One region of the Candidatus Pantoea multigeneris genome, then DNA from elsewhere that is predicted to be linked to it. Evidence: predicted binding sites of a transcription regulator. Region 1 holds the regulator's gene; each other region holds the start of a gene.
The links. Region 1 encodes LexA, which represses DNA repair genes until DNA is damaged. Its sites were predicted from a motif close to TNCTGTATGTACATACAGNA; they were not measured.

Region 1 (7,708 bases):
CCCACTGTTTATCGAGCGCTGGACTTTTTGCTGGAGCAGGGGTTTATTCATCGCGTTGAATCAAACAACAGCTATGTGGTGTGCCATCACTTTGAAGCACCCGCCCATACCTCGGTGATGCTGGTGTGTGATAACTGTGCTGCGGTGACTGAGCAACAGGCGCAAGGCGTAGAGAAAATCATCACGTCGCTGGCGTCGCAGGCGAAATTTACCTTACGACACACCGTGATTGAGGCACATGGGTTATGTGTGAAGTGTGCGGAAGTCGATGCCTGCGATCAGCATGATCATTGCGATCATGACCATCAGGTCGAACCAAAAAGGCGCGGTAGAAAGAGTTGATACACATCCTTGTGTCGGGCCGCCCATGAGCCAATGGGCTAGTTCCTGTGGGTTCAATCAATAGCGCTAGGCTTACCAGCGATAATCGCTATTGTGAGATTCCCAGTCCTTCACTTCCTCTTCAGCCCGTTCTTTGGCGTAGCCATAACGTTCCTGAATTTTACCCACTAACTGCTCACGTTTACCTTCGATAACGGTGAGATCGTCATCGGTCAGCTTACCCCATTTTTCCTTAAATTTGCCTTTGAACTGTTTCCAGTTACCACTGACTTGATCGTTATTCATCACTGACCTCCTGGTCATGGTTGCCGTTTCGCTTAATTAATCAGTAAAAAGTAGTGATTAACACTGACTAATTGCCGTTAGTTAAGTTAATTATAGCGATGAATACGGAACAGGTAGAAATAATGGGAACTATCCTAGTTCACAGGCGATCAATGGACGAACCAACGCTGCTGCTGCCACAGCCGACGCCAGATGATCCACAGCGTTAAACCACGCAAGCCGAGGAAAACCGTTATTGCCAGCCACAGAGCATGGTTCCCTAACCACGGCGTCAGTAATACGGCCAGCATAAAGCCCAGCGCAGCCAGAGCCATGCTATTACGCATCTCTCTGCCGCGCGTTGCACCGACAAAAACACCATCCAGCAGGTAACACCAGACACCCACCAGCGGAATAATCGCTTGCCACCCTAAAAAGTGGTGGGCTAACTCACGTAAACCCGGCAGCGTAGTCAAATGGGCGATAATGGCATCTCCCAGGAGCCAATAAATAATGGCGAAAGCCGCAGCGACTATCCCCGCCTGACGACAGGCCGCTTGCCACACCAGTAGCAACTGTTGGCTGTCTTTAGCCCCGAAGGCCTGGCCAGATACCGCTTCTACCGCGTAAGCAAAGCCGTCTAACGCATAGGCGGTGAAGGTGAGGAACATCAGTAATACGGCATTCACGGCCACGATTTCAGCGCCCATTCGCGCGCCAATCAGGGTAAGAGAAGCAAAGCAGATTTGCAGTAGCAGAGAGCGCAGCATGATATCGCGGTTTAAACGGAGTAGCCGCGAAACATCCTGCCACCATCCCTGCCACAGCAGGGCAGCTGGAATCTGATTTTGTCGCAATGCACGCCAGACCAGTGCGATGCCCAGAGCAAAGGTGACATACTCCGCGACCGCGGTAGCGGTGGCCGCCCCCGCAACCTGCCAGCCAAGTCCGACGACCAGCCAGAGATCGAGTAACAGGTTAACCAGGTTTCCAACCACCAACAGAATGACGGGTGCTCGCGCATATTGCACCCCCAGCAACCAACCGAGAATCACCAAATTTGCTAGCGTGGCGGGGGCACTGAGCCAGCGGATATGAATGAAAATCCGCGCCTGTTCCAGTACGGCCTCGTCGCCGCCAATAAGATGCGTCGCCAGTTGCGTGATGGGCTCACGGCACAGAATAAACAGTCCGCCAGCAACGATAGCCAGCATGAGCGGCTGCATCAGCGCACGCGCCAGTGCCGCACGATCGCCCGCGCCAAATGCCTGCGCCGTCAGCCCGGTGGTGCTCATGCGTAAAAACAGCAGCAGCATAAAGATAAAGCTGGTGATGGTCGTGCCTATCGCCACACCGCCCAGATAGATCGGGCTATTAAGGTGCCCTATCACTGCGGTATCGACTAAGCCAAGCAGCGGCACGGTGATATTGGACAAAATCATTGGTAATGCCAGCCGCCAGAGTCGCTGGTCAGTGGCAGAAAAAAGACGCATCAGCTGTGTCATGGTTTTGAGGGCGTTGTTTGGCAAGGAAGCAATGTTGCCGGAGGAAAAGACACGCCGGCAACAGAGAGAAAATCAGGGAGCAGAGAGAATTAGATCCATTCACCGTTACGCACGATGCCAACAGCAAGACCTTCCACCGTCAGTGATTGTACGCGAGTGTCGATTTCAATCGGTTTGAATTCGCTGTTCTCAGGGAGCAGATACACCATTGAGCCCTGCTTCTTCCAGCGCTTTACGGTCACTTCTTCATCAATACGCGCCACGACGACCTGGCCGTTGTGCACGTCCTGGGTTTTATGCACGGCAAGCAGGTCACCATCCATAATACCTATATCTTTCATTGACATACCACTGACGCGCAGCAGGAAGTCCGCTGAAGGCTTAAACAGCGCAGGATCGACCTGATAGTGCGTTTCGATGTGCTCTTCTGCTAACAGAGGCTCACCCGCAGCCACCCGTCCAATCAGCGGCAGGCCTTCAGGCTGTTCTTCTTCCATAAGTAACCGAATGCCGCGCGATGCACCGGAAACGATTTCAATCACGCCCTTCCTTGCCAGCGCTTTCAGGTGTTCTTCAGCCGCATTAGGTGAGCGGAACCCGAGCTGCGCGGCAATTTCTGCGCGTGTCGGTGGCATACCGGTCTGGTTGATATGGTCGCGAATCAGATCATAGACCTGCTGCTGCCTTGTAGTTAACGCTTTCATCCCGCCCCCTGGTTGTTTATACAGTCGCTGTGAGTATATACAGGTATCTAATAAATGGGAACCGAAACAGAGGAAAAAACAGCCATTTGTCTGGTTCTGGAAGCGCTATCGCAGTTAGCGCCAAAGCAACATGACCCAGACGAAAACAGCCAGTAGGATGCTGACCAATACGGCGGCTGAGCCCAGGTCTTTGGCTCGTCCTGCCAGGGGATGTTGCTCTTCACTTACCCGGTCAACAACGGCTTCAATGGCGCTGTTAATGATCTCCATAATCACGACCAGCACCACGGAACCGATGAGTAAAATACGGGAAACCCGATCAACATCCAGCCAGAAAGTGATAATAATAGCGATAATCGCTACGATACTTTCCTGACGGAATGCGGCTTCATGTCGCCAGGCGGCATTCAACCCCTGCCAGGAATAACGCGCAGCGCGCAAAATACGGATCAATCCCGTACTGGTGTTTGCCATAATGTGGAACCCTTTGTAAATATTGACGTCACTGTCTGGGTGGATTGCGTATAGCGCCACCACAGATCTTCGCTGCGCTTTCTGTTATGCTTGCGGCGCTTTGCTAACAAGAGGCTTCATGTTGTCTATGTCAGGTTGGCGTAAACTCTATTACAAATTACTTAATTTACCACTCTCTTTGCTGGTAAAAACTAAGTCTATCCCTACAGATCCCGTTTCCGAGCATGGTATTGATCCCAGTCGTCCGGTGATGTATGTGCTGCCTTATGATTCTAAGGCGGACCTGCTGACGCTGCGTTCGCAGTGTCTGAAGCACCATCTCCCTGACCCGCTGGAAGCGCTGGAAATTGACGGCGTGGTGCTACCGCGCCATGTATTTATTCATGACGGACCACGGCTGTTTCCTTACTACGTGCCCAATCAGGAGTCAGTGAAAATCTTCCACGACTACCTGGATCTGCACCGTAGCAATCAGGAACTGGACGTGCAGATGCTGCCAGTCACTGTGATGTTTGGCCGCGCACCAGGCCGCGAGGTTCCTGGTGACGAAGCGCCGTATTTACAGGTACTTAACGGCCTGCAGAAGCTTATCGCTATTCTTCGGCATGGTCGAGACAGCTTTGTTCGTTTCTCCCCTACCGTTTCGCTGCGCGACATGGCTAACCAGCACGGTACGGATAAATCTATCGCCCATAAACTGGCACGCGTTGCACGTATTCATTTTGCTCGTCAGCGCCTGGCCGCAGTTGGGCCGCGTTTGCCTGCACGTCAGGACCTGTTCAATAAGCTACTTCAGTCGAAAGCGATTGAAAAAGCGGTTGAAGATGAAGCGCGTAGCAAAAAAATCTCCCACGAGAAAGCGCAGCAAAATGCGGTAGAAATGATGGAAGAAGTCGCGGCTGACTTCTCATACGAAGCCATTAAACTCACTGACCGTGTGATGAGCTGGACATGGAGCCGTCTCTACCAAGGCATTAACGTGCATGGTGCTGAGCGCGTCCGGCAGTTAGCGCAGGACGGCCATGAAATTGTCTATGTGCCGTGCCACCGCAGCCACATGGATTACCTGCTGCTTTCGTATGTCATTTATCACCAGGGCCTGGTGCCGCCGCACATCGCCGCTGGCGTCAATCTGGACTTCTGGCCAGCCGGCCCGATTTTCCGCCGCCTGGGTGCCTTCTTTATTCGCCGTACCTTTAAGGGCAATAAGCTCTACGCGACAGTGTTCCGTGAATACCTGGGTGAACTGTTCAGCCGCGGCTACTCGGTGGAGTATTTCGTTGAGGGAGGACGCTCACGCACGGGCCGTCTGCTTGATCCGAAAACCGGTACGCTGGCTATGACGCTGCAAGCCATGCTGCGTGGCGGCAATCGTCCTATCACACTGGTTCCGATCTACATCGGTTATGAGCATGTGATGGAAGTCGGGACTTACGCCAAAGAACTGCGTGGCGCGGTAAAAGAAAAAGAGGGCTTTTTGCAGATGGTGCGCGGGTTACGCAAGCTGCGTAATCTCGGCCAGGGCTACGTCAACTTTGGTGAGCCGTTACCGCTGGTCAATTATCTCAATAAGCGCGTGCCAGAATGGCGTGAAGCTATCGATCCTATTGAACCGCAGCGTCCGGCATGGTTAACCCCTACCGTAAATGACATCGCGGATAAGCTGATGGTGCGCATCAATGAAGCAGGCGCAGCCAATGCTATGAACCTCTGTGTCACGGCACTGCTGGCCTCCCGTCAGCGCTCACTTACCCGCGAGCAGCTCACGGAACAGCTCACCTGCTACATTGAACTGCTGCGTAACGTGCCTTATTCGCCGGAAGCCACAGTACCGGATATGTCAGCAGAGCAGATGCTTGAACATGCAATGGGCATGAACAAGTTTGAAACTGAGAAAGACAGCATTGGCGATATCGTGATTTTGCCACGCGAGCAGGCAGTCTTAATGACTTACTATCGCAACAATATCCACCATATGCTGGTCATGCCTTCATTAGTCGCTGCGATTGTGCAACAGCATACGCAGTTGGAAGAGGCAGAATTGCTACGCCAGGTGCGTCTCATCTATCCGATGATGAAAAGCGAACTGTTCCTGCGCTGGAATCAAGAAGCCTTGCCTGGTGTGATCGCTGCACTGTGTCAGGAGCTGGCGCGACAGGGACTGGTTAGCATTGAAGGGGGCCAGATTCGCGTCGTTGCGGCTCGCCACCGGACATTGCAACTACTGGCCTCCGGCGTACGTGAAACGCTGCAACGCTATGCCATTACGTTCTCCATTCTCAGTGCGAAACCGACGATCAACCGCGGGACGCTGGAGAAAGAGAGCCGTACTCTGGCACAACGTCTGTCGGTCCTGCACGGCATTAACGCCCCAGAGTTCTTTGATAAAGCCGTATTTGCCACCCTGGTTCTGACCCTGCGTGATGAGGGTTATATCAGCGATAGCGGCGATGCAGATGCCACGCTAACGGCAGCCACCTGGCAGATTCTGGCAGAGCTGATCACCAGCGATGTACGCTTAACCATTGAGAACGCCACAGAGCAAGAATAATCGCCTGTGGTACAACAAAAAGGGCAACCCACTGGGTTGCCCTTTTTTCATTCGCCTCTGGCCATTACCACCAGTGGCTAAACGGTGCAGTGCTGAGCAGAATGCCAACAAACAGCGCCATACCGACATAGTTGTTATTCAGGAAGGCCTGGAAACAGGCTTCTCGCTCACGCTGAGCAATCAGTTTCTGCTGGTGCACAAACAGCACAGCCGCCAACAGTAGCGACCAATAAAAAGCACTGTTCAGATGCTGCAAAATACCGACGGCCACCATCAACAACAAGGTTGCGAGCTGTAATAGCCCAACGATCAGCTTGTCATAGCGGCCAAACAGGATCGCCGTGGATTTGATACCGATTTTCAGGTCATCATCACGATCGACCATCGCGTACATCGTATCGTAAGCAACCGTCCAACACATGTTTGCCAGGAACACCAACCAACAAACCAAAGGTAAGGACTCACTTACTGCCGCCCACGCCATGGGAATGGCCCAGCCGAAAGCAGCACCGAGCACCACCTGTGGTAAATGGGTATAACGCTTCATGAACGGGTAAGTCCATGCCAGTGCCAACCCAACGACGGAGAGCAAAATCGTCATCAGGTTCATCGTTAGTACCAGAGCAAAAGCCACCAGCGCCAGCCCGACAAACAGGACTTTAGCTTCCTTTGCACTCACCGCACCACTTGGCAACGGGCGCTGATGCGTGCGTTTTACATGCCCATCTACTTTGCGGTCAGCAAAATCGTTTATCACACAGCCTGCGGCGCGCATGATGAAAACGCCCGCAGTGAAAACAATGAACACCAGCAGCGGCGGATGCGCCATATCTGAGAGCCACAAGGCCCAGAATGTCGGCCAAAGCAGGAGCAGCGTACCAATGGGTTTATTGATACGCATCAGGCGGCTATAAGCCTGTAGTTTCGTCTTGGAGAGAATTGATTGCACAGTTATTTACCCTGGGAAAGCTGGCTGTAGACCGGCGCAGCGGGAAGAAACAGCTCAGTCAACAGAAACGGTTTATCTGACAGTCGCAGGCGCGAACGGCGTCCCCACAGCCCGTCAATCTGACCAATGGTAATAAAGTCGCGGCTGAGTGTCGAAGACGAGAACAGATAACGCCCCAGTGGCCGTGTCCCCATCTGGCTCAGCATGGCTTCTGGCCCATCCAGTGTGCTTTCAGGCACCAGCGTGCGCCCGGCCAACCACGGAACGCCATCCCCTGACAGGATGATTTCACGCAGCCAGAAACGCGCTTCATCCGGCAATTGTGCCCGTTCTTCTTCACTGAGTTCGGCGGAAGTAATAAACCCTTCCCGGTAAGGCTGTACTGTCACCTGCTGGCAGTGGCGCTCGAAACGTTGCGTCATCGAGTCTTCTTCCATCAACCAGTCAAGTGTAAACGTTGAAGGCTGTGCCGACCCTGTCCAGCACAGCGCATGCAGAAGCGTTAGCGCATCTTGCGGCATAACGTTGATCCCTAGCATCGGTCAAAGGGCAGTAGTTTACCTTACTGATGCCAGGGAGGCTGTGCTTATTCGCGCTTTAAGCGATTGCTGTTTGCCAACCATAAAGTGATCACCAGAATCAGAATCGCTGAGGAGTAGCACAGCGTATCGAACGGATTTTTATGGTCAACAATGATCAGACGGATAATCGCCGTAATCCCGATGTAGACAAAATAGCGCAGCGGGAAGTGATAGCCTGACTGGAAATACTTCACAATCAGCGCGATAAACTCGAAATAGAGAAAATAGATGACAATGCCTTCAATCAGCAAATAAGAAGACGCCTGCTCACCGGTACTGAACAGTACGGTCGCCAGATGAATCGTCTCTTTGCCAAGAAAGACCACTAGAATAATCGC
Region 2 (7,708 bases), on a different contig from region 1:
GGCCGTACTTGCTGTCATGCTGGTAATCTATCTGTTTTATCGCCATGCCCGCACCCTCAATGGCATACAGGCTGAGCCTGGTCAGCTCCTGTTTACGGTACTCCAGCACAATATTGTTGTTACGGTTCACCAGATCCATGCCGTTACCTGCCAGCGTCGCGCCCAGGTTCACCTGATCCGGGTCCAGCTGCGATTCCAGCGAGCGACCAAACTGCCAGTTCATCTGCAGACCAAACAGGCTCTCGTTCTGGTTGCCCCCCGCTTTGTGATCCGCTGACAGGGAGAACATGGGCACGGGCGTCCAGCTCAGGCCAGCGGTCACCGCCATCGGATTTTTTTGCCGCTTATCCTTGCCGAACAACGCCACTTCGCTGCCATAGTACTGCTCATACATCAGGCGGGCGCTCAACGAAGGGTAATCCACCAGCCAGCCTTCGGCCCGCAGATCAAACCCGTTGGCAGGCCGGGCCTGATAGTCGGTCACATTGTCGGCATTTTTCCAGTCCGAAATGCGCATGTAGCCGTTAGCGCTGAGCTTAAGGTAGTCACGCCAGGTCTCCAGCCCAATACCAAAACGCTTGTGACCCTGGCTGAAGTTCTCGTCATAAAAGGCGTTATAGCCGACCATCCAGTCATCAATAAAGTGACGCTGGCCCAGGCCAAAGTTACCGGTGGCCTGCCCATCGTTCAGGCGGATACCGTTCTGGGTAAAGAACAGACGTTCGGGACTGTCATACAGGGGAAACAACAGGTCAACCGAGCTGGTTTGAGGCGCAAATTTGCTGTTAATCCCGAACTCAACCCGGGCGGTGCCGAAGTTCTGTAGCCACTGTTGAAGCTGCTGAGACGCCATACCCGATGCCTGCTGTGCCGCAAAGCCTTCAACGTTGCCTGACTGCACCAGCTGTGCAGCCGGGTTCAGGTAGTCGTGCAGTTCTGAGGGGGCCGGCGTCTGCTGCGCAACGGCAGTGATAGCCCATGCCGGCGTCAGCGCCACGCTGGCCTGTAAAGCAGCCTGTAACAGCGCAAAACGACGCATCCGGGCAGAGTAACGCCCGGTGGAGTGCGTATTATGAGAGGTAGACATATTTTTATTCCGGTTAATTGCAACACGCGCAACCGGAGCATTCTTGATTTGCTAAAAGAGCAAAAATACAGGTTCTGTCCTGATCAACGTCCTTCTGAGCCTATTTTCTTATCTAACCAAGACTATTCTTTTATATGCTTGCGGAAAAAATCCGTTCAACCTTCACTTATCTGCAAGCGTCATTATCTATTACCCGAATTAAAATCGAGGACTGTAAAAACATTTACCAACAGAGGTCATTTAATCAATGAATTGATAAACCAACTTATATTCTTCTTCATCCTGCAACCGGTAAATCCTTCACGCGCGTCGTATAAGCAGGCGATAACATTTCTCGCTTCATTGACCAGGGCTTTTCAATCCCTTGCCCGGCAAACCACAATTTGCTGTGGCCCTGATGATTAATACGATCGATCACCGCCATCAACGCATCGCTATTAGCCTGCGGTGTAAAGTCGTCAAACAGATTCAGCTGCGCGACACCCTGGCTGAAGAAATCCCCCAGCATCACGCCGGCTTTCATATAACGTGGGCCATCGCGCCAGATGCAATCCAGCGCACCCAGCGCCGCACGAGTAATGTCACGCGTATCGTTTGAAGGGGTCATGAGTTGTTGGCTGGCGGAGTTGGCATAGTAAGGATGGTGTGGATCGTGCGGGCTGGTACGGATAAATGCGCCGATATAGCGGCAATACTGACGTTCACTTCGCAGTTTTTCCGCCGCGCGCGCGGCATAACTGGCCACCGCTTCACGCATCGCCTGGTAGTCGGTAACACGCTCACCAAACGAGCGTGAGCAAAGAATATTTTGTCGGTCAGGAATGGTTTCATCAAATGCGAGGCAAGGCTCGCCGCGCAGTTCACGCACGGTACGCTCCAGCACCACACCGAAATTTTTTCTTATCAGCGCGGTCGGCGTATCGGCCAGATCCAACGCAGTATGAATACCCATCAGTTGCAGTTTTTTTGACAGGCGGCGCCCGACACCCCACACCTCCTCCACGCTGACCAACTGCATCAGTTTGCGTTGCCGCAGTGGTGCTGAAAGGTCCATCACATTGTCCGCTTTGGTCCAGCGCTTCGCGGCCCAGTTCGCCAGCTTGGCAAGCGTCTTGGTTGGCGCAATGCCCACGCCAACGCGCAGATGTGTTTCTTTATAAATCCTGTCGCGGATCTCGCAGCCAAACTGTTGCAGCGGCATACAGCCACTGATGCCGCTGGCATCAATAAAGGCCTCATCAATGGAATACTCATCGACGCGTGGCGCGATCAGCGTCAAAGTCTCCATCACTCGTCGTGACATGTCACCATACAGTGCATAGTTGGAGGAGAACACCACCACCTTGTGCTGCATCAATGCTTCACGCTGCTTAAAATAAGGGGCTCCCATTTTCAGGCCCAGTGCTTTTGCCTCACGACTCAGCGAGATAATGCAGCCATCGTTGTTTGACAGCACCACAATCGGCTGGCCGCGTAAATCGGGGCGAAACACCGTCTCACAGCTCGCATAAAAAGCGTTCACATCAACCAGTGCGTACATAGGATCACCAAAAAAATACTGTATATAAAAACAGTATAATTAGGCGAGCAAGAAAAGCGAAGTGATGATGAAAGAAAAACAGGCGGCGGGTGTGCTCTCCCCTGACTGATACGGGAGAGCCAGAGGCAGTGGCGAACTAGCCGCCTTGCTGTGCAGCCTGCTTCATGGTGCTGGCCCGCTGTGAGGTTTCATACACGTACTGCAGCATCGGTTCCAGATCGGCGTCTGGCCCGGAGGTGATAATCTTTTTGCGCAACCACTCGATTTCACTATTGATATCAGAGTGAAAGAGGTTGTTATTCTGCGCATTGCGTAACCATTTCATCAGGAAGTTATTTTTTCCCCGGACGTTCGCAGACGCATTTTTTTTGTTATTCATTTTCACGGCGACCAGCACGCAGTAATAGAAATGAACACGCTGGCTGTAAGAATTGTACATGCTGTTTTTCACTCTCGTGGGCATCCATGTATGACATAAACCAGAGCCAATTTTACCTCTTCAGCGTTTTAATGACATGCCGTACAACGCCAAAAATTTCAAACTGGTCGCTATCAGAGATGCGGATAATCGCATGAGCGGCATTCATCGGTTTCAAGTGCAGATAAGGCCGCAGCATCAGCTGTTTAACCGTAAACTCCCCCCCTAAGGCGGCCACTACCGTATCACCATGTTCGGCATTAAGCGAGCTATCTACCACCAGCATGTCACCTGCACTGATTCCCGCTTCAATCATTGAATCACCACTGACTTTAATAAAGTAGGTGGCACTGGGATGACTCACCAGCAGATCATTCAGATCAATACGCTGCTCAATATAATCCTGAGCCGGTGAGGGAAAGCCACAGGGTACGCGGCTGATAAACAGCGGCAGCGCAAAAAAAGTCGCGCTGTCAGCTGGACGATAAATCTCCATCGGTATGGGCCTTGAAAATAGCTGTATATAAATACAGTAATCGCAATTAAGGGGGATGATCAAGGCCACGATCGCCGGGATTTTGTAAAGCGGTTGGTAATTAAGGAAATTTATTTCTCTGCGATCCCGCTGAGTCAGGGGATCGCAGAGGGATTACACGCGGCTGAGTTCCGGCTGCGCTTCCCACTCAGGCTGATTCACAATCTGCATGACGCTTTTGCACATCTGCTCGGGCGTGGCTGCACGATAGCAGTAATCACCATCCTGTAGGTTGTCATTGTTGTAATATTCAGCGATGACAAACCAGCGCACCGCACCGTTATGCCATACGCTGCGATCGGCCGAACCATCTCCCACGATCATCGCAGGCGTGGTGATCTTGTTTTGCCGCCGCAGTGCCCCGACGATCGCGGTTTTGCTCTTCTTCGATGACCAGAGTGGCGAAGGACGCAGCCCGATCACGCGGTTGCCCCACCAGAGAAAACGGTTACCCACCACGTTTTCTGGCGGAATGCCCCATATTGCCGCAATCGGTTTGATCCACTCTTCATAACCGCCGGAAATAATCAGAATATTGGCCCCGGCACGTCTCAGGTCTTCAAACAGGGTGCGGAAAGCGGGCAGTAAGCGATCTTTGTTGCGTTCTACATAGGTATCAATATGCGAACGCGTGACGCGACGTGCCATTTTCAACATAAAGAGATATTCCCCTGCACTGGCTTTGCCAATCAGGGTTCTGGGTGCAATATCCGCCAACTGCTGCATGATCTGCTCGCGCTGTGGGTCCTCCTCCAGCGCGATTTTTAATACCTCTACCGTGCTTTCTTCGGGAATCAGGGTAAAGTCAAAATCAAAAATGACATCCATTAGGCTTTACTCCCATCGCGATAGGCATATTTGTCTTCACGGGTGAAATGCGTCGCCGGGATAGCCAGCTGTGTTGCAATCGCCTGCTGGACACGATCCGCGTACTCTTGCTGACCACCGGATTTCGCGGCAGATTCATAGCCCGGAATAGCCGGAAGATAGTGCATATCAAAACGGATAGTTGGGCTTATCAATAAGCGAATAAAGCGCATCACGCCATTGCCATAGAAAGGATGAGCAGAGAGGCCAAACGGCAAATGAATCGAGATGGCCACGGGCACTACCGGGCGTCCACGGACCAGGAAATCGGGGCGGAAACGGTACAAACCACGTCCATTGTTGATCGTCGCTTCTGGGGTGACATACAGCGCCGTACCCGAAGGGGACTTTTTCCATTCGCGAAACTTCGCCATCATCTGTTTCAGATCGGCCACCAGCCAATAGCTCGCGCCCGATCCCTTAAACAGCAGGAATCCGCTGATTTTTCCCGCCACACCACCAACGCTGTCTACCATCAGCGTGGCATAAGGCATGCCTAAAGCCGTGAAGTGATCGAACACGCTGATGTGATTCGACGCCACCACACAGCCATCGGTATGTTGCCCTACTTGTTCTGGCGTCATATTGACGCGCACGTTGATCCCGATCATCCGCAGAAAAATACGATAACCTCTTTTCTTCACACGGGTCGGAAATGCCTGCATAACAAACGAGTAAATAACAAGCGCTAAAATTCTCAGCAAACCAACAATAATGCCAAATGGCAACCACAGTGCCCACAAAATGGGTTTGCGACTTTCCCCTGAGAACAAGGGTTGGTCGCAAATCCAGGTAATATCATCTTGCTTCATTCAAACCAACCCTTAATCTTTACTGCTAACGGCAAATCGTTTGTAATCCAGGAGCTTTTCAATTTTCGCTTCGTTCGATTCGCGAACAGATTCAAAAAGAGCTTTGGTATAAATAATGCGCTGATGCGGACCAAATTCAGTATTTAGCACGTCATCTTTCAGGGTTTTCAACTGGAGGTACTTCATGTTCATGTTGATGGCTTTAGCATTTTTCACGTTGGTCAGGGTGTAGACCTCATCCAGACCCAGCTCATCGAAGGCGTGCGTTAAGGCCAGATGACCAGAGATGAACGGGAACGGCGTGCCCCACCACTGGGTGTCATAACGCATACCGAAGTTGATGCCGTACTCTTTTTTCTCAAAACCGGCAAAGCCCATAAAGTGCTTTTCTTCGCCGTTGGTCGCGGCCCAGCGAGAGAAGCCAAACATCTGTTGTGAAGCACGAAAACGTTCAATTTCCCGCTCGATCACATCCTGAGTCCGTGCCTCACCATTGGAGATATACTTCATTACCTCCTGATTCGCCGCCATCGCCATATAACCAGCAACGTCTTCAGGTTTCCACATTCTAAGGGTGACATTAAAGCCTGAGATAATATTCATCCTTAACTCCTTCATTGGGTTGACGTTCAGCAACAGTAACTACCTGACAGATAACTGCGTGTTGGCAGAGCGCGTGAACCTGGCGGCACCGCTCCATAATCCTTTATTAATCGGGGAAGATAATTCGCTGTGAAAAATATCAAAACCACCCATAAAATTGATGGCGCCTTGATTTTTTCGCAAACGCATCCCTCACCCATCAATGGTGAAAAAGTTCATTTCCGAAGATGTATCTCTTCAGTCAGTGTTACCGCTCAGGTTAAAAATACGGCAGTACCTGGGCAAAAATGGCAATGAGTTGCCCTTCACGCCTGCGAAGGCGTAACCCATAAAGCTTACTGATTCTCTTAACGTAACCGGAATGATTTAGTTAAATCATGCTTAACTCACACAGCAAGGAAAGTAGGTTTTTTTTAACATGTATGAACATACTGAAAAAAGCGTAATATGTAACTAGTTGTTACTGAAAATCACAAAACCCATTTCAATCAATAAGATAGTTCTTATATAGCGTTTTTATATATTTTCTGCAAAATTGACGCAGCTACTTTACAGAATTTTCTTACCACTTTCAGTTTATGGGGTTTTAAGATTAATCTAATAACTGCGTGAAATTACTTTAAAAACCATAATGTAATCTGCTTGTCATCGATCAGAGATAAAGTGGTGAAAAAGCAGGCAAGATCAGTCACAGGCAGGGGTAGAGGCAGAAGTGAATACATTGTCTACAAAGCAGGCAGCGCCAGAAAATTCTGTCGGGATATGACGTGATTTAACGTGATTAAACGCCATTGAGCAGACTGCACGACGCAATTATCTGGCAGAACCCTGGCTTATATTTATCTGCAAGGTCTCTGGAAATGGCAGTTTTACCCCGCATCTCCCGATAATTAAGTGAAAGTTTTTCACATGATTATTTACTGAAAATTAATTTTCACTGACTTCGCTTAGGATAATACTGGGATATCACCGTAAAGTGCCGCATGAGGAAATAAGAATAACCTTGGTTTTTCCAGACTGAAATATCGATTCAGCAAGCTTATTTTCCAGGCAACCTCGCGAATCTACCGCGTTTAAATACCTCACAATGCAAATGGATACCCCAGCGCCTGCATTTTACTCATTACGGTGTACATTCTCATTTTTCTGCTCGTGTAAATAGAGTGCACCCAGATCGCCGCCCAGCCGCCGGTTCTGCTGTAAGGCCGCAGCATCCAACCAGTGACGCTGTTGATCCGTGCACGGGAGCAAAGTGCAATAAGGTAATAGCCAGACAACGTCCTGCGGCAGCCTGAGGGGTAATTGTGCATACCCACTGGCTTTCTGGAAGGGGGTAGCATTTTGTATCCCATCTATCACGTTCTGACTTAACTGGCGCAACGGTCGCAGAGGTAAGCGCACCTGATTCGCGGCGGCAAAGCGGGCAATCATCACGAGGGGTTCTAGCGCATAGTTGTGGTAAGAGAGCGCACGCTGCCTGCGTCGGAGTTCGTTAGGCAGCATCCCCTGTGCATCTGTCTGGCTGGCGGCGATTTGCCAGCGGCCTGTCGCCCACTCAAACAGATCCCGTCGATTCGTCACCACAGCACTGCTCATTACCGCCCAGGCAGCCCAGTAGCTGTGGTTATTGATACGCTGTAAAGGTAGCGATCCCCAGTCTTGCACCACTAAATCTGCCAGCCTGCCGAGCCACGCGTCAATTTGCTGCTGCTGGGTGATGTGCCCAGCCAACGGATGTGATGAGGAGAATCGCAGCCGCAGCCAGTTTGACGATAAGGTGGCAAGTGCCCATTTACGCTCAGAGCGTCCCATATAGTTGGTTTGCAAGCTGCTGAGAGCATCCGCC
Region 3 (7,708 bases), on a different contig from region 1:
GATAGCGCGCCAGCAGCAATACACTCTCCTCCGGCTTAACAAATCCGCTGAGCTTGTTCAGCAACGGCTCCAGTTGCTCCTGCGGTAGCAGCATGACCGACTTTTTATTGCCGCGTGTCAGGCTATTCAGGGCTTTGGGCAGTTGTTGTGGGTTTTGCTGAATAAAGCGATTCGCAATCTCACCAATACGATCGTTAAAGCGATACGTGGTATCCAGAATGCAGCGATCGCCCTCACCAAAGTAGTGATGAAACGCCGTAGTCAGCGACAACTTAGCGCCACTGAAGCGGTAAATGGCCTGCCAGTCATCGCCCACGGCAAACAGCGTTGTCTGACTGTTCTGCTTGCGTAGGGCGCTCAGCAGTGCGGCCCGCTGCGGTGAAATGTCCTGAAACTCATCCACCAGAATATCTTTCCACGGGCTGATGAAACGGCCTTTTTCCAGCACGGCAATCGCCTGGTGAATTAGCCCGGAAAAATCGACCGCGCCCTCTTCCTTTAGCGCCGTTTTCCACGCCTTTACCAGTGGAGCCATCAGCTTGACTCGCTTGCTAAAGCTCTCCCGAATGGCTTCAGGAACCTCTGCAATCATCGCGGCCTGAGCACCGCCGTGCATCCTGATCAAACTGAGCCAGCGCTCAAAACGCGTAACCAGTCGCTGGGCCAGCGCGTTGTCTTGCCAGAAAGCCCCCTCGGGCAGCTCCCATTGCAGTTCATCTCGTAGCCACTGTCGCCAGCCGTTGGCCTGCGCCTTTTTCTCACTACACTGTTTACGCCACTCATCTATCAAAAGCTTGCGTCGCGCCTGGGTATCGCTCTCTAACTTGCTGACGTTCGGCTGCTTGCTGCTGCCTTCACGAATAATATGCAGCGCGAGGGCATGAAAAGTGCGGGCCTGAATCGCCTTCGTCTCCAGCCGGCTCTCGACTCTTTCATTCATCTCATCCGCCGCTTTCCGGCCAAAGGCCAGCAACAGAATCTGTTCCGGTTTTGCCAGTTGGCGTTGCAGCAACCAGCCTGCCCGTGCCACCAGGACTGACGTTTTTCCACTTCCCGCCCCGGCCAGCACCAGTACCGCATCCTCACCGTTGACGACCGCTTCGCTTTGCGACGTATTAAGCGGGGAACGTTCTACATGGGCAAAAAAGTCCTGATAACGGGTGAGTATCTGCTGCGTCCAGGCCTGATTACGCTGACGCAGCGCGGTTTTTCCGCCATTCAACCACTGTTGACAGAATTGCCATAGCTCGCGGCAGTTTTCAAAACGCGCCAGGCGAGCAACGGGAAGAGGGAGTGCGGCAAACTGCTGTTGCACCGTGGTCGCGAGGCCATTCAGCTCACTGCGTTTGACCCAGCGATCCTGCTCTAACAGTGCCAGGATACTTTGTTGTAATGCTTGTAACACCGTGGCGCACACGTCGCTCATTTCGGTGCTCCAGCTGTTCCAGGCCTGCTGCAAGTAGTGATGAAAACGCTGCGTCTCCTGCCACTCCGTACCGTGCAGGCGCACCACTTTTTCATCCAGTAGCTGGAATTCAAGTTCGCCCCACACCATGCCACGCTTGCAGGTGATATCGAGCAGTTGATTGAAAGGGATCAAATATTCGTGCTTATCACCGCTGACTTCCACTCCGGCCGACAGCAGGCGAACCCGGTTGTAGGGATGTTGAGCAAGTCGTTTGCCCAGAGATGTTGCTTTAAGTTCCACGCTCACTCCATCGAACCAAATGAAGATTCCGCTATCTTACCTGTGTCAGTGTTGACGCTCCAGCCATAAAACAGGCTAAACTGGGGACATCTTGCGGATTGTAAAAGGAAAATCGCTATGCGCGCTGTGTTAAATATTCTCAATTTCGTGCTGGGCGGCTTTTTTACCACCCTCGCCTGGCTGTTTGCCACGCTGGTCAGTATTGTGCTGATTTTTACCCTGCCGCTGACCCGCTCCTGCTGGGAAATCACCAAGCTTTCGCTGTTGCCGTTTGGCAATGAAGCGGTGCATGTGGATGTGATCAACCCTGCAGGCAAAAATGAACTGATGAACAGTGGCGGCACCCTGCTCAATATCCTGTGGTTCATCTTCTTTGGCTGGTGGCTGTGCCTGTCGCATATCTCCATTGGTATTGCGCAGTGCATCACCATTATTGGTATTCCTGTCGGCATCGCCAATTTTAAAATTGCCGTGATTGCACTGTGGCCCGTCGGCCGCCGGGTTGTTTCTGTTGAAGAAGCACAGGCAGCGCGCGAAGCCAATGCCCGTAGCCGTTACTAAGGGATCACTGTGAAACTCTTAACGCTCCAGGGCTGGCAGCGCTATCTCTATAACAGCAGCTTGCGCTACATGCTGCGTATTCTCTTCGCCATGACGGGCTGTGCAGCCGTGCCGTGGATGCTGAAGCAGATCGACTGGACCATCCCCTTGACCTTAGGCGTCGTCGCGGCAGCGTTGGCCGATCTCGACGACCGCTGGACCGGCCGACTGAAAAATCTGCTCATTACGCTGCTGTGCTTCTGTATTGCCTCTGTTTCGGTGGAACTGTTGTTTCCCACCCCCTGGCTCTTTTTACCCGGACTGGCACTCTCAACCTGGGGCTTTATTCTGCTGGGTGCTCTGGGACAGCGTTATGCCACCATTGCCTTTGGCGCATTGCTGATTGCCGTTTACACCATGCTGGGTATTGGTCTGTTCCCTGAATGGTATATGCAGCCGGTCCTGTTGCTGCTTGGCGCGCTTTGGTACAACCTGCTGACGCTGATCGGGCATTTTATGTTCCCGGTGCGCCCGGTTCAGGAACAGCTCGCGGAGAGTTTTGCTGCGCTGGCGCGCTATCTGGATGCTAAAGCAGAGATGTTTGATCCTGATGCAGGTGCGGAAGACAGCCAGGGCCTGATTGCGGTAGCGATGGCTAACAGCCAACTGGTCAGTCAGCTTAATCTGACCAAAACGGCGCTGCTCAGTCGTTTACGTGGCGACCGGGGTTCACGTGGCTCGCGTCGCAGCCTGCATTATTACTTCGTCGCGCAGGACATCCACGAGCGTGCCAGCTCCTCGCATGTGCAATATCATCAACTGCGCGATGACTGGCGCTACAACGAGATCCTGTTTCGTTTTCAACGCTTGTTGCATCGTCAGGGGCACTCATGCCGTCAGTTGTCACAGGCGATTTTATTAGGCGAGGCCTGGCAGCATAACAGCCAGTATGAGCGTGCCTTTGATAAGCTACAGCACAGCCTGGAGCGGCTACAGCAGGAGATGCCGGGAGAGCAACGTATTGACGCGCTGTTCTGGCTGCTGCGCAATTTACGCGCAATTGATGCCCAACTGGCTTCGATCGAATCTGAACAAAACCTCAACTTACCCACCGCAGATAACCGCCTGTCACGCGAGGAGCTGGATGGCTGGAGCGACATTCGCCTGCGACTCAGCCGCCACCTCAGCCCGCAATCGCCGCTGTTTCGTCACGCCGTGCGTATGTCTGTTGTTTTGTGCGTCGGCTATGCCTTTATTCAGATCACAGGGTTAGAAAGAGGCTACTGGATTTTACTGACCAGCCTGTTTGTCTGCCAGCCCAACTATAATGCGACCCGTCGCCGACTTGCGTTACGTATCGGCGGTACCCTCGCAGGGATTGTAATTGGGCTCCCTGTCTTATGGCTGGTGCCCTCCATCGAAGGCCAGTTGATTTTAATTGTACTGAGTGGTGTGCTGTTTTTTGCTTTCCGCCAGATTCAGTACGCGCAGGCCACGCTGTTCATCACGCTTTTGGTGCTGCTGTGCTTTAACCTGCTGGGTGAAGGTTTCGAAGTTGCCCTGCCGCGCATTAACGATACGCTGCTAGGCTGTGCGCTTGCCTGGCTGGCGGTGGCCTTTATCTGGCCTGACTGGCGCTTCCGTCAGTTGCCAGAGGTGACCGATCGCAGCCTGAACGCTAACTGCCGCTATCTGGACGCCATTCTTGAACAGTATCATCAGGGCAAAGATAACCGCCTCGCGTACCGGATAGCCCGGCGTGACGCGCATAATGCGGATGCCGAGCTGGCTTCGGTGGTTTCCAGCATGAGCGTGGAAAAGCACCACTCTGCCCGGCTGCGGGAAAGTGCGTTTCAGCTACTCTGCCTGAATCACTCTTTCCTGAGTTATATCTCCGCACTGGGTGCGCATCGTGAGCAGCTGACCGATCCGGCACTCTTGAGCCTGCTGGATGAAACGGTCTGCTATGTCGAAGATGTGTTGCAGCGCGCCGTGGTGAGCATTGAACAAGCCCGCGAGATGCAGCTGTCTCTGAGCCAACGTATTGCCCAGGCAGGACGCAGTGAGGAATCTCGCGCACCGCTGGTACTGCAACAGTTAGCCCTGTTAGCCGCACTGCTGCCGGAAATTGCCCTGTTGCGCCGCCGCCTGGATAACGTTAAGCCCGAGGATAGTCCCGCTCTTGCTGCTGGTGAATGATGTGCTGATACCAGAGTTTTAACTCCGCCCTGACCGGTTCTGGCAGGGCGGCTTGATGGTGACCCGAAATCGCCCCTTCCAGCGCCAGCAGGGTTTTTAGCCCCAGATGTTGGTTTAACGACTTTAATCTTAGCCAGCTGTTCTTCGCACCGCTGGCATACAGGTTCTCTACCGAGCAGATCCCGACTTTGTACAGCATCATTTCCATCCGCACCCCGAGATTGGGCAGGTCTTTCAGCCTGGGTGCGCTGGGTGTATGTTGCTCCTCACGGGCCGCCAACAGCGCGGCTTCAGACAGGGCTTCCAACGTTGCCGTTTCCTGCCACAACTGCTCATCCACCCGAAAATAGCCGAGGCTCACCGGCACGCCGCGCTTACTGAATATCAGCGGTTGAAGCGGACGTTCAGCGCTGTATTCTTTCAGTGCTTCACTGGCCCGGAGGTAGAGTTGTTCATCACTTACCAGGGCAAACACCACCTTTTCAACGGCCAAAGCGTAACCACCGAACTGAGTACGAGACTGTACTTCACCTAAGCAAGATAAACGTTCTTTAGACAAATCGATCATTTGACGGGACTTTTTCATTGCCCACTCTCCTTGTGAAAAATATTTCTAACCTGCTGTGAAATGGGGAGTTTATAAGATATGGAAAAAGCCATGCGGGCAGCAACTGCTAACTGATGAGACGTGCAGAATTTGAGAGCCGTTTTCAGAAATTAAGGTTGATCTTTGTCCAGGAAGCAATTACTGTATATCCATACAGGCCCACTACTGAGTGATGACATTTATGCGTACACAACATATCACCGCCTCTGGTTTTCGCACCCACTTCAGCTCCACATCAGCCCCGCAATCTGGCGGTGGCATTACCGAATTAAGGTGCAGTGAACAGCTCGGAATGTTGCAAATGTTGTTACTGCCACTGTTACAGCAACTCAGCCAACAATCTCGCTGGCAGCTTTGGCTTACCCCCGCGCATAAACTGAACCGCGCATGGTTGCAGCAGTCGGGTTTGCCGCTGGAAAAAAGTATGCATATCGCGGATTCGGATCGCTACAATGCCGTTGAAGCGATGATAAAAGCTCTAAAAACAGGCAACTATAGTGTTGTGGTTGCGTGGGTACCTTATGATTTGAATGAGCAAGAGCGTCAGGCGCTGGAAAAAGCAGCAGCGGAAGGCGAAGCGATGGGGCTAATTTTGCGCGCCAGCGAACCCCAGGATGCCCTGCAACGACCAAAAAATGGTCTAAAGATTCAGTCAGATTTGTTTCATTGAGTAAAAATAAGAGTTTTCTCAGCGATTATCACGACCAGCTCGTCGCTAAGCCACTGATTCTTTTACTTCCAGCAATCACAATAGCTTAGCGACTTTTTAGCCCTTTGTTCCACATTAGTTATTACCGTGTAATTATTAGTATTTATGTATAAAACCCTGTTTTTTTTCTGTATAGCCCCTCAGCACACTTGTAACTTTCCAATCTCGTTGTAGACTTTACCTCGCTAGGGTGCTCAAAAACTTCCGGAACTTCCGCTTCTCGGTAGAGTCAAAAGCGAGCTTCAGGACCCGGCAAAGGAATAACACAAAGAGCAACATATTTTGCTCATTGCCTATTTGGATGATAACGAGGCGCAAAAATGAAAAAGACAGCTATCGCAATTGCAGTGGCACTGGCTGGCTTCGCTACCGTAGCGCAGGCCGCTCCGAAAGATGACACCTGGTACACCGGTGCTAAACTGGGCTGGTCTCAGTACCACGATACCGGAAACTACGGTAACGGTTACCTAAACAACAACGGTCCAACTCACGAAAGCCAACTGGGCGCAGGTGCATTCCTGGGCTATCAGGCGAACCCATACCTGGGCTTCGAGCTGGGCTATGACTGGCTGGGCCGTATGCCTTACAAAGGCACTGTTGACGCGACTCACGGCAACGGCGCATTCAAAGCACAAGGCGTACAGCTGACTGCTAAACTGAGCTACCCAATCACTGACGATCTGGACGTGTACACCCGTCTGGGCGGCATGGTATGGCGTGCAGACGGTACTCAGAACAACGGTACCTATGGCCGTTTCAAAGACCACGACTCTGGCGTATCTCCGCTGGCAGCCGTTGGTGTTGAATATGCTCTGACCAAAAACTGGGCAACCCGTCTGGATTACCAGTGGGTTAACAACATCGGTGATGCGCAGACTGTTGGCGCACGTCCAGACAACGCCACTCTGAGCGTTGGCCTGTCTTACCGTTTCGGTCAGGATGAAGATGCAGCACCAGTAGTTGCACCAGCACCTGCTCCAGCTCCAGTTGTTGAAACCAAGCGTTTCACCCTGAAGTCTGACGTTCTGTTCACCTTCAACAAATCAACTCTGAAGCCAGAAGGCCGCCAGGCACTGGATCAGCTGTACTCTCAGCTGAGCAATCTGGATCCGAAAGATGGTTCTGTTGTAGTTCTGGGCTTCACCGACCGTATCGGTTCTGACCAGTACAACCAGAAGCTGTCTGAGCAGCGCGCACAGTCTGTTGTAGATTACCTGGTATCTAAAGGTATCCCTTCTAACAAGATCTCTGCACGTGGCCAGGGTAAATCTAATCCAGTTACTGGTAGCACCTGTAACACCGTGAAGGCGCGTAAAGCCCTGATCGACTGCCTGGCACCAGATCGTCGCGTTGAAATCGACGTGCGTGGTGTTAAAGACGTGGTAACTCAGCCTCAGGCTTAAGTTAACCATAAGAAAAACCCCGCTCAGGCGGGGTTTTTTGTGGCTGTTATTCAGCATTCATCGATATACTCCGGTAAAAAAGCCATTGCAGTGCATACCCGGATTGCCTAACTCTCTCCACTGCCAGAACTACTCTCGCTATCACTGCCGCCAAGAATGGCCTGAAGGTCTTGTTTCAGGCTCGACATTTGCGTCGCGTATTTCTCTTTGCGTTCAGCGTCTTCGATAAGCTGGACAATGGTTTCTGACAGCGTCAAATCACGACGTTGAGCCAAAGCGGCCAGCCGTTGCCAGACCAGATACTCAAGATCGATCGATTTCTTACGCGTGTGCTGATGTTCCGCATTGAAATGGCGCTTCCGCCGGGCGCGAATGGTCTGTTTGAGGCGATTATCCAGATCGGGATGAATATGTTGTTCAATCCACTCGGCAACCTCAACCGGACGATTCTCCAGCGTCAGTAGTGCTTCCACTGCCGCCTGGGCAGCGCTGAGTTCCAGATAACGTGTAATCAGCTCACCCTCCCGGTGTTTTTTCACCAG
Region 4 (7,708 bases), on a different contig from region 1:
AGGTGTACTCTTGATCGCCGGTTTCTGCGCGCAGTTCACGAATGGCCGTTTGCGAGAGAATGCCGGTCAGGGTTGAGTCCTGGCCGCCGCTGATCCCCAACACCAGGGTTTTAATAAAGGGATAACGACGTAAATAGGCTTTAAGAAAATCCACGCTAGTACGCACTTCCTGCGCGGCATCAATAGTGGGTTTTACGCCCAGAGCGGCGATAATTTCCTGTTGTAATGACATAGACCTCTCCTCAATTCAGTAGCCTGGCGGCACAATGCGAATCTAGTGCTAAGCTAACGCGCATCACAAAAAACAACAAGCCAGATGGCTTGTTGTTTTCAGGTATTCCTTGAGCAATCAGTGTGTTTGCGCTTTGGGGGCGGGTTTTTTAGCCAACAGCAGGAACATCAGGATGGCACACATGAAACAACCCCAAATGGTGGCCGTCATGCTCAGTACGGAAGTCCCACCAATGCCGGTGAGAGGCACGGCAATGGCACCGAGGGTAAACATAACCACGCCGATCACCGCAGAGGCGCTGCCCGCACGATGTCCCTGGCTTTGCATGGCAAGAGACGATGCGGTGGTTGCGATCACGCCGTTGCTGGCGATAGTAAAGAACAGCAAGCCAAGCACCACCGACAGGGGAGCACCGCTCAGGCCTGCAATCAACAACAGGGTTGAGGAGACGAAGGCCAGCGTTAAGCCACCTTTCAACACGCGATACTCGCCAAAGCGACGGCACAGGCGGGCGCTGGTTTGTGACGCGATGATTAATCCGAAGCCGTTAGCCGCAAAGCAGATACTGAACATTTGCGGGCTCAGACTATAGATCTGTTGCAGGACAAACGGTGACGCGCCGATGTAGGCAAACATCCCTGACATCATGAAGCCCTGTGTCAAACAGAAGCCCATAAAGCCACGGTGTGTGACTACCTGGCCCAAGGCCGCCCAGGCGGAGAAGACCGATCCCTGGCTACGGCGTTCTGCAGGCAGTGTTTCATGCAGCTTCCAGCGCGCCAGGAACACCAGCAGCACCGCGATACAACCCAGCACGACGAAAATGCCGCGCCAGTTCAGCACCGTCATTAACACCCCACCTAATACGGGCGCACCAATCGGGGCCAGACCGTTCACCAGCATCAACAGCGCAAAGAAGCGCGTTAACTCATGGCCACTGTACATATCGCGTGCAATCGCACGGGACAATACTGCACCGCCAGCACCGGCTAAGCCTTCAAAGACGCGTGCGGCCAGCAGTTGATGAATGTTTTGTGCCAGCGCGCAGCCAACAGAGGCGACAAAAAGCAGCACCAGAGAGATGTATAAAGGCCGGATACGGCCAAATTTGTCGCTCATTGGGCCAAACAGCAGTTGGCCTACGCCCAGCCCAATCAGGCCTGCTGTCAGGCTCAGCTGTGCGGTTGCCGTAGACGTATTCAGGTCGCGTGCCAGTTCTGGCAAAGAAGGCAGGTAAAGGTCGATACATAGCGGCCCAAGGGCAGCCATCAGGCCGAGCGTGATGGCATAAACCAGCCGGTTAGAGTGTGCAGGTGTCATTTATCCTCTGATATTTTAACGAGATGTTGAATCATATTTTGATACAGCGCCTGTAGCGTCTCCGCTGACGCTTTCTGCGGCGTCAGGCGGCGAAAGGCGGTGCCTTCTACCAGCACCGACAGGACTTCGACGCAGGCTTTAAGCTGTTCTTCGCTGAGGTGCGGATGGTTTTTACGCAGTTTTCCACACGCACTTTTGAACATGTGGGCATCGGCATCATGCAGAATCTGTGCAACACGCGGATTACGGCTGGCCTCTGCCGCGACTTCCAGCATCAACAGCTCATCTTCCTGGTTGAGGCTAGTGCGCCAGGCGAGCATGGTGGCAATCTGGCCGGCATCAAACTTATCCTGCATCGCGGCCACACGGCTGGTGACGATGCGTGTCACCATCACTTCAATCAATGCATCTTTACTGGGGAAGTAGCGATATAACTGACCTACGCTCAGTTCAGCGGCGCGGGCCAACTGCGCCATGCTGGCAGCGTGAAAGCCAGACTGGCGAAAACAGTGTCTGGCCGCGCAAATGATCTCATCCTGGCGACAGCGATGTCGTTCGTCTCTGGCGTCCTGCTGTCGGGTCATTTGATCCTCTGAGATAGTTTTGAGAGTGCTCATTCTCGACGGGCGATTATACGCAGGAGCATACCGGTGGACACCTTTTTTTCCGCAAAAAACGTGTAAATGCACCATGCAAAAATAGATAAACGGATTTGATAAACAGGGATTTATGTTCCAGGCTTATGTCACATGGATAATCAATGAGGAATAACAAGATGAATAAAGTCATGGGATGTATTGCCGCAGCGCTGACCCTGGCAGCCCTGTCAGGATGTACGACTTACGATCGTGCAGAAAGTTATGTGACTAAGCCGGTCGTAAAAGATGTGAAAAAAGGGATGACACGCGACCAGGTACGCCAGATTGCTGGAGCACCTTCAACTGAAATCACCATGGTACATGCACGCGGAACTTGCCAGACCTATGTTATTGGTGAGCGCGATGGCAAGCTGCAAACCTACTTTGTCAGCTATAACGACACCGGACATGTCATGAACTATGGCTTCCAGAGCTGTAAAGATTACGACACTGACCCGCAAAGCGGACAGTAACGCCAGTTAAATGAAAAATGGCCCGTCAGGTGACTGACGGGCCATTTTTTTAGCTGTAATTACAGGCCGTAAGGGCGAGGAACTTCCGTGTATGAGCCATTAATATCGCGCTCATAGTAGTGGCCTTCCTGCACATAGTAGCGGCGACCGTTGAAATCCAGTACACGCATACCTTCAACCCGATCGGCTGGGGGCTGAACCACTACGTATGTATCACCAGAACGCTGGTAATAATTGCCATTCAACATGTAATAGGTGAGGCCACCAATCAAGACTGCGGTAGCCGCTTCTGGCAGGAACCGCAGTGGGCCAGGGCCACCCCAGCGAGGGCCAGGACCGCCCCAGTGAGGACCCGGTCCGCCACCCCAATGTGGGCCAGGGCCGGGACCCCAGGGATGGGCAAATGCAATGGCTGGCGCAATCAGCGTTAACGCCAGCACAGAGGCGATAACTTTTTTCATGGGTGTGTTCTCCTGCTTGGACTGTATGCAGGATTCTCCTTTTTCAGTGCAAAGACAAGCACAAACAAGGGGGTTTTTCCTCTATTTACCAGGCTTAACGCTTTCTTAACGGAGAGGGGTGTTCGAGGAGAAATTGTGGAGTTTGGGCGGGAAAAAGCAGACGAGCCTGCAATCAGACTCGTCTGTATTATGACCTTATTGTTCAGCCAGTTGCCCGGCATCATCACTGTTTAAAATCTTTTTATCCGTGACGCCTAACCAGCGGCTGGTGAGGGAGCCCGCTGTCATTGCGCCGTTGACGTTCAACGCAGTACGGCCCATATCAATCAGCGGCTCAATGGAGATAAGTAACGCGACCAGGGTCACTGGCAAGCCGAGCGTCGGCAACACAATCAGTGCTGCGAACGTTGCACCGCCACCTACGCCTGCTACGCCCGCTGAGCTGAGTGTGACTACGCCCACCAGCGTCGCAATCCAGACTGGATCGAACGGATTGATGCCTACAGTAGGAGCAACCATGACGGCCAGCATCGCAGGGTAGAGACCGGCACAGCCATTCTGGCCAATCGTGGCACCAAATGAGGCAGAGAAGCTGGCGATGGACTCTGGAACACCCAGGCGGCGCGTCTGCGCTTCAACGTTGAGTGGAATGGAAGCGGCGCTGGAGCGGCTGGTAAACGCAAAGGTAATCACCGGCCAGACTTTACGGAAGAAGCGGAAAGGATTGATGCCGTTAACCGACAGCAGCAGGCCATGAACCGCAAACATGATCGCTAAGCCGAGGTAGGAAGCCACAACAAAGCCACCCAGTTTAATGATGTCTTGCAGATTTGACCCGGCAACCACTTTGGTCATTAAAGCCAGCACACCATACGGTGTCAGCTTCATTACCAGACGCACCAGTTTCATTACCCATGCCTGAAGGGTATCGATGGCCGCTTTTACGCGCTCGCCTTTTTCCGCATCATCTTTGATCAGCTGCAATGCCGCCACACCGAGGAAAGTGGCGAAGATCACCACACTGATAATGGAGGTTGGGCTGGCACCGGTTAAATCGGCAAAGGGATTTTTCGGTACGAAGGAGAGCAGCAGTTGCGGCACGGTGAGATCGGCCACTTTCCCGACATAGTTACTTTGAATGGCGGCGAGGCGAGCACTCTCCTGAGCGCCTTGTACCAGACCTTCTGCACTCAGGTGGAACAACCCGGTGACCAGCACACCCACAAAAGCCGAGACGGCGGTAGTGGCTAAAAGCACACCCAGCGTCAGCAGGCTGATTTTACCCAGTGATGAAGCATTGTGCAGGCGCACTACGGCACTGAGAATGGAAGCAAACACCAGTGGCATCACAATCATCTGCAATAGCTGCACATAACCATTACCGACGATGTTGAACCAGGAGATCGACGTTTTCAGGATCGGGTTATCGGCACCGTAAATCAGCTGGAGTGCCAGTCCAAAAACCACACCCAACACCAGGCCCGTCAGGACCTTTTTCGCCAGCGACCAGCGTTGGCTGCCGAGGCGTGAAAGCACCACGAGCAGTACAATAAATACGGCGAGATTCAGCAGTAGTGGAAAATCCATAACATCCCCAGTTGCCCCGGTCAGGGGGCAGCATTTTATTTATGACGAAATAAGTTGTCACAGAGGGTAGCAGCCAATAATGGTGCGCGGATATATCCAAATGGAATGGCTTATAACTTTTTTGGTTTTTTTGTCTGCTTAATGTACTTTTTGCGTGGAGATCAGCCGACTAACGCCGTTCTGTAGCGTATCGAACAGTTGATTAGGCCAGCCGTTTGCACCAAATGAGGGCGTTCCGGCAGGGAAAATCAAGGCGTATCCCACCAGGGCCAGACACAATGCGCGTTCAAGCTGATTGCCTCTTTGGCTGTTCAGGATAGGCAGACGAAAACGCCAGCGGCAGGGCCACAACAGGGGAACACCCGCAGGGGTGAGCATATCCGCCACGATATGGCTGAGATAGCCTAACGTCAGTCCTTGCAGGACATCTGCGGGCATGAGCCAGTCACCAGGGACATTAACCTGAAATAGCCACAACCCCGCGGCCACCGCCAGCAGGCTGTGGGTAAAGCCGCGATGACCAAACGCCCGGGCAATGGGTTTCGAGATCCATTTCAGGCGCTGGCCCAGCAATGATTTAGGGTGATCGATATCGGGCAGCAAGCAGGTGAGGAGCGCCGCAGAAATCAGGTGCCACCAGTCGGCTTGCGCCAAAACGGGTGTCAGTTCAGCGCGCTTAGCAAAAATGGCGCTGGCAATGGCAAAAATGATGTGGCCTTCGGCCGTCATGATGAAACCTGGCTGCAAACTGTCAATGCATCCAGTATAGGGATTTATCCAGTGAATGAGAATATGTGACGCTGTAACGAGGCGTGAATTTTTTCATGTCAAAATGGCAGCCCGTAGCGCAAAGGGCTGCCGTCTCAACCGCTGTTACTGACCGAGCAGATGGTGATCGTGCAACTGCGTAAGATCGATGAGCTTAACATCGGCCAACGCCCAGCGTGGATCCGGACGATGCTCAGGGGCAGGTACGACGATAGAACGCATTCGCGCCGCTTTGGCGGCAATCATACCGTTGAATGAGTCCTCAAGTGACACGCAATCTAACGGATCAACGCCCAGTTTGGCGGCACCGTCAAGATAGACCTGCGGATGGGGCTTGCTGTAGGGCAACACTTCCGCTGAAGCCAGTGCATCAAAGTAATGACGCAGCTGAAACAGCTCCAGCACGCGCTCCAGCATATGCAACGGTGAGGCAGAGACTAATGCGGTTTTGAGTTCCAGGCTGCGGCAGAGCTTAAGGGCATTTTCTACGCCTGGAAGCAGTGGACGCGTCTCTTCAACCAGTGACAGCGTTCGGGCAAAAATGCGGTTGGTGACTTCTTGTTGACTCGGGCCATTCCACGGTGCGACCTCATACCACATCCGTACCACCTGATCGATGCGCAAACCCAGGGTGTTGGGCAGTTGATCGCGCCGGGAAATATCGACGCCGATACTGGTAAACACCTCCAGTTCGGACTGTTCCCACAACGGTTCTGAATCAATAATCAGGCCATCCATATCAAACAGGGCGGCAAGGATAGGGCGATGATAAGCCATGTATGCACTCCAGAGTGAATTTACGTTACCTTATCATGGCGACACAAGATGACAGTAATCTAACCGCTTGTTACCGCTGCTTATGTTGCATCTGCGGATTTTCCAGGAAAAAACAGCGGGGTGCAGGTAGACTTAGCGCAAACTACTTCAAGTGCAGGAGATACGATGACTTATCAACAGGCTGGCCGCATTGCCATCCTCAAGCGTGTGGCGGGCTGGATCATTTTCCTTGTTGCGTTACTTTCAACGCTGATTTCAGTGCTGAGTTTTATGTTCAAGCACAGTGAAAAGAAACCCGGCATTGATGCGGTGATGCTCGACTTTGTCCACGTCATGATCGACATGATTCGCTTTAATACCCACTTCCTCGATATTTTCTGGCTGAACTCACCGGTGCCTGAATTCCAGGGCTCGGCGAACATCGGATTCTGGATTATTTATATTCTCATCTTCGTTGGCCTGGCGCTGGAAGCCTCTGGTGCACGGATGTGGCGTCAGTCGCGTCATATTAAAGAAGGGATTGAAGATCAGTTGATCCTCGAACAGGCCAAAGGCAGCGAAGGGCGCACGCGTGCGCAGCTCGAAGAGAAGATCAACGTGCCGCACCATACGATTCTGCTGCAAATTTTCCCGCTGTATATTCTACCGATAGTCGTGATCGTCAGCGGTTACTTTGTTTTCTCCCTGCTCGGTTTTATTTAATCCCTTGCGTCAGGCCGGCCTGGTCTGACGCTCTTTCACGCTCTCTTCATCCAGCAACGCCACGATTGCCACCTGTGCTTCCTGCACCCATTCGCCACCAAACACGTTAGCGCGATTTAACAGGTAATAGAGCTGATAAACCGGCTGCCGTTGAGAAAACCCTTCCGGGAGAGGCCAGACATGATGATAGCCTTCATAAATTTGGCGCGGCAAATGCGGAAAATGACTCAGCATCGCCAGGTCACACTCCCGGTCTCCCCAGTAACAGGCGGGATCAAAAATCCACGGCCCCTGGCTGCTACCTGCGCAGTTAGCTGGCCACAAATCGCCATGCAGCAATGAAGGTTGTGGATGATGGGAGGCCAGAACGCGTTGAACGCAGGCGACGATTAACTCTGTATTGCCGTAGCGAATGCCTTTTTCTTCGGCGAGCTGCAATTGCCAGCCAATACGCTGCTCAGCAAAAAACAGTGACCAGCGTTTTAACCAACTGTTCGGCTGTGGAGAAGTGGTGATGTTATTGTCAAAGTCGAGGCCAAATTGCGCTTGCTCACTCCATTGATGTAGCCGCGCCAGTTGAGCACCTAATTCGTAAGCCTGCTCATTGTCCAGTGGCTGTGGCTCTATGTACTCGAGCAGCAGGAAACTTTCATCCCGGTCGGCCCCTACGCCATAGACTTTCGGCACGCGCACTGTGTTACTGCGGGCCAGTAATCCTAGCTGGTCTGCCTCCCAGGTGAATAATGAGAG

Region 2: umuD (translesion error-prone DNA polymerase V autoproteolytic subunit) is a predicted target of LexA. The motif match lies at 3,561-3,580, and genes of this name have one in related genera.
Region 3: sulA (SOS-induced cell division inhibitor SulA) is a predicted target of LexA. The motif match lies at 5,194-5,213, and genes of this name have one in related genera.
Region 4: F3J40_RS00505 (metal-dependent hydrolase) is a predicted target of LexA. The motif match lies at 5,458-5,477, and genes of this name have one in related genera.

What each region holds. Positions count from the first base shown of each region.
Region 1 is NZ_VWXF01000005.1:369,585-377,292, forward strand. It holds gene zur (zinc uptake transcriptional repressor Zur) at 1-342, shown strand, start outside; gene F3J40_RS14450 (CsbD family protein) at 415-627, opposite strand; gene dinF (MATE family efflux transporter DinF) at 777-2,099, opposite strand; gene lexA (transcriptional repressor LexA) at 2,201-2,815, opposite strand; gene F3J40_RS14465 (diacylglycerol kinase) at 2,930-3,289, opposite strand; gene plsB (glycerol-3-phosphate 1-O-acyltransferase PlsB) at 3,417-5,840, shown strand; gene ubiA (4-hydroxybenzoate octaprenyltransferase) at 5,905-6,789, opposite strand; gene ubiC (chorismate lyase) at 6,792-7,310, opposite strand; gene psiE (phosphate-starvation-inducible protein PsiE) at 7,376-7,708, opposite strand, start outside.
Region 2 is NZ_VWXF01000020.1:3,129-10,836, reverse strand. It holds gene F3J40_RS24430 (inverse autotransporter beta domain-containing protein) at 1-1,087, opposite strand, end outside; gene umuC (translesion error-prone DNA polymerase V subunit UmuC) at 1,365-2,627, opposite strand; gene F3J40_RS24420 (DUF2913 family protein) at 2,764-3,066, opposite strand; gene umuD (translesion error-prone DNA polymerase V autoproteolytic subunit) at 3,119-3,541, opposite strand; gene F3J40_RS24410 (HAD family hydrolase) at 3,695-4,408, opposite strand; gene F3J40_RS24405 (lysophospholipid acyltransferase family protein) at 4,408-5,259, opposite strand; gene F3J40_RS24400 (GNAT family N-acetyltransferase) at 5,272-5,862, opposite strand; gene F3J40_RS24395 (hypothetical protein) at 5,992-6,159, shown strand; gene F3J40_RS24390 (mannuronate-specific alginate lyase) at 6,979-7,708, opposite strand, start outside.
Region 3 is NZ_VWXF01000001.1:698,945-706,652, forward strand. It holds gene helD (DNA helicase IV) at 1-1,708, opposite strand, end outside; gene F3J40_RS03335 (YccF domain-containing protein) at 1,826-2,269, shown strand; gene yccS (YccS family putative transporter) at 2,279-4,447, shown strand; gene F3J40_RS03345 (TfoX/Sxy family DNA transformation protein) at 4,407-5,033, opposite strand; gene sulA (SOS-induced cell division inhibitor SulA) at 5,236-5,724, shown strand; gene ompA (porin OmpA) at 6,084-7,166, shown strand; gene matP (macrodomain Ter protein MatP) at 7,274-7,708, opposite strand, start outside.
Region 4 is NZ_VWXF01000001.1:103,662-111,369, reverse strand. It holds gene nadE (NAD(+) synthase) at 1-232, opposite strand, end outside; gene F3J40_RS00530 (multidrug effflux MFS transporter) at 350-1,552, opposite strand; gene F3J40_RS00525 (TetR/AcrR family transcriptional regulator) at 1,549-2,136, opposite strand; gene osmE (osmotically-inducible lipoprotein OsmE) at 2,328-2,663, shown strand; gene F3J40_RS00515 (DUF6515 family protein) at 2,723-3,124, opposite strand; gene F3J40_RS00510 (L-cystine transporter) at 3,320-4,711, opposite strand; gene F3J40_RS00505 (metal-dependent hydrolase) at 4,850-5,440, opposite strand; gene hxpB (hexitol phosphatase HxpB) at 5,585-6,256, opposite strand; gene F3J40_RS00495 (YniB family protein) at 6,422-6,958, shown strand; gene F3J40_RS00490 (fructosamine kinase family protein) at 6,968-7,708, opposite strand, start outside.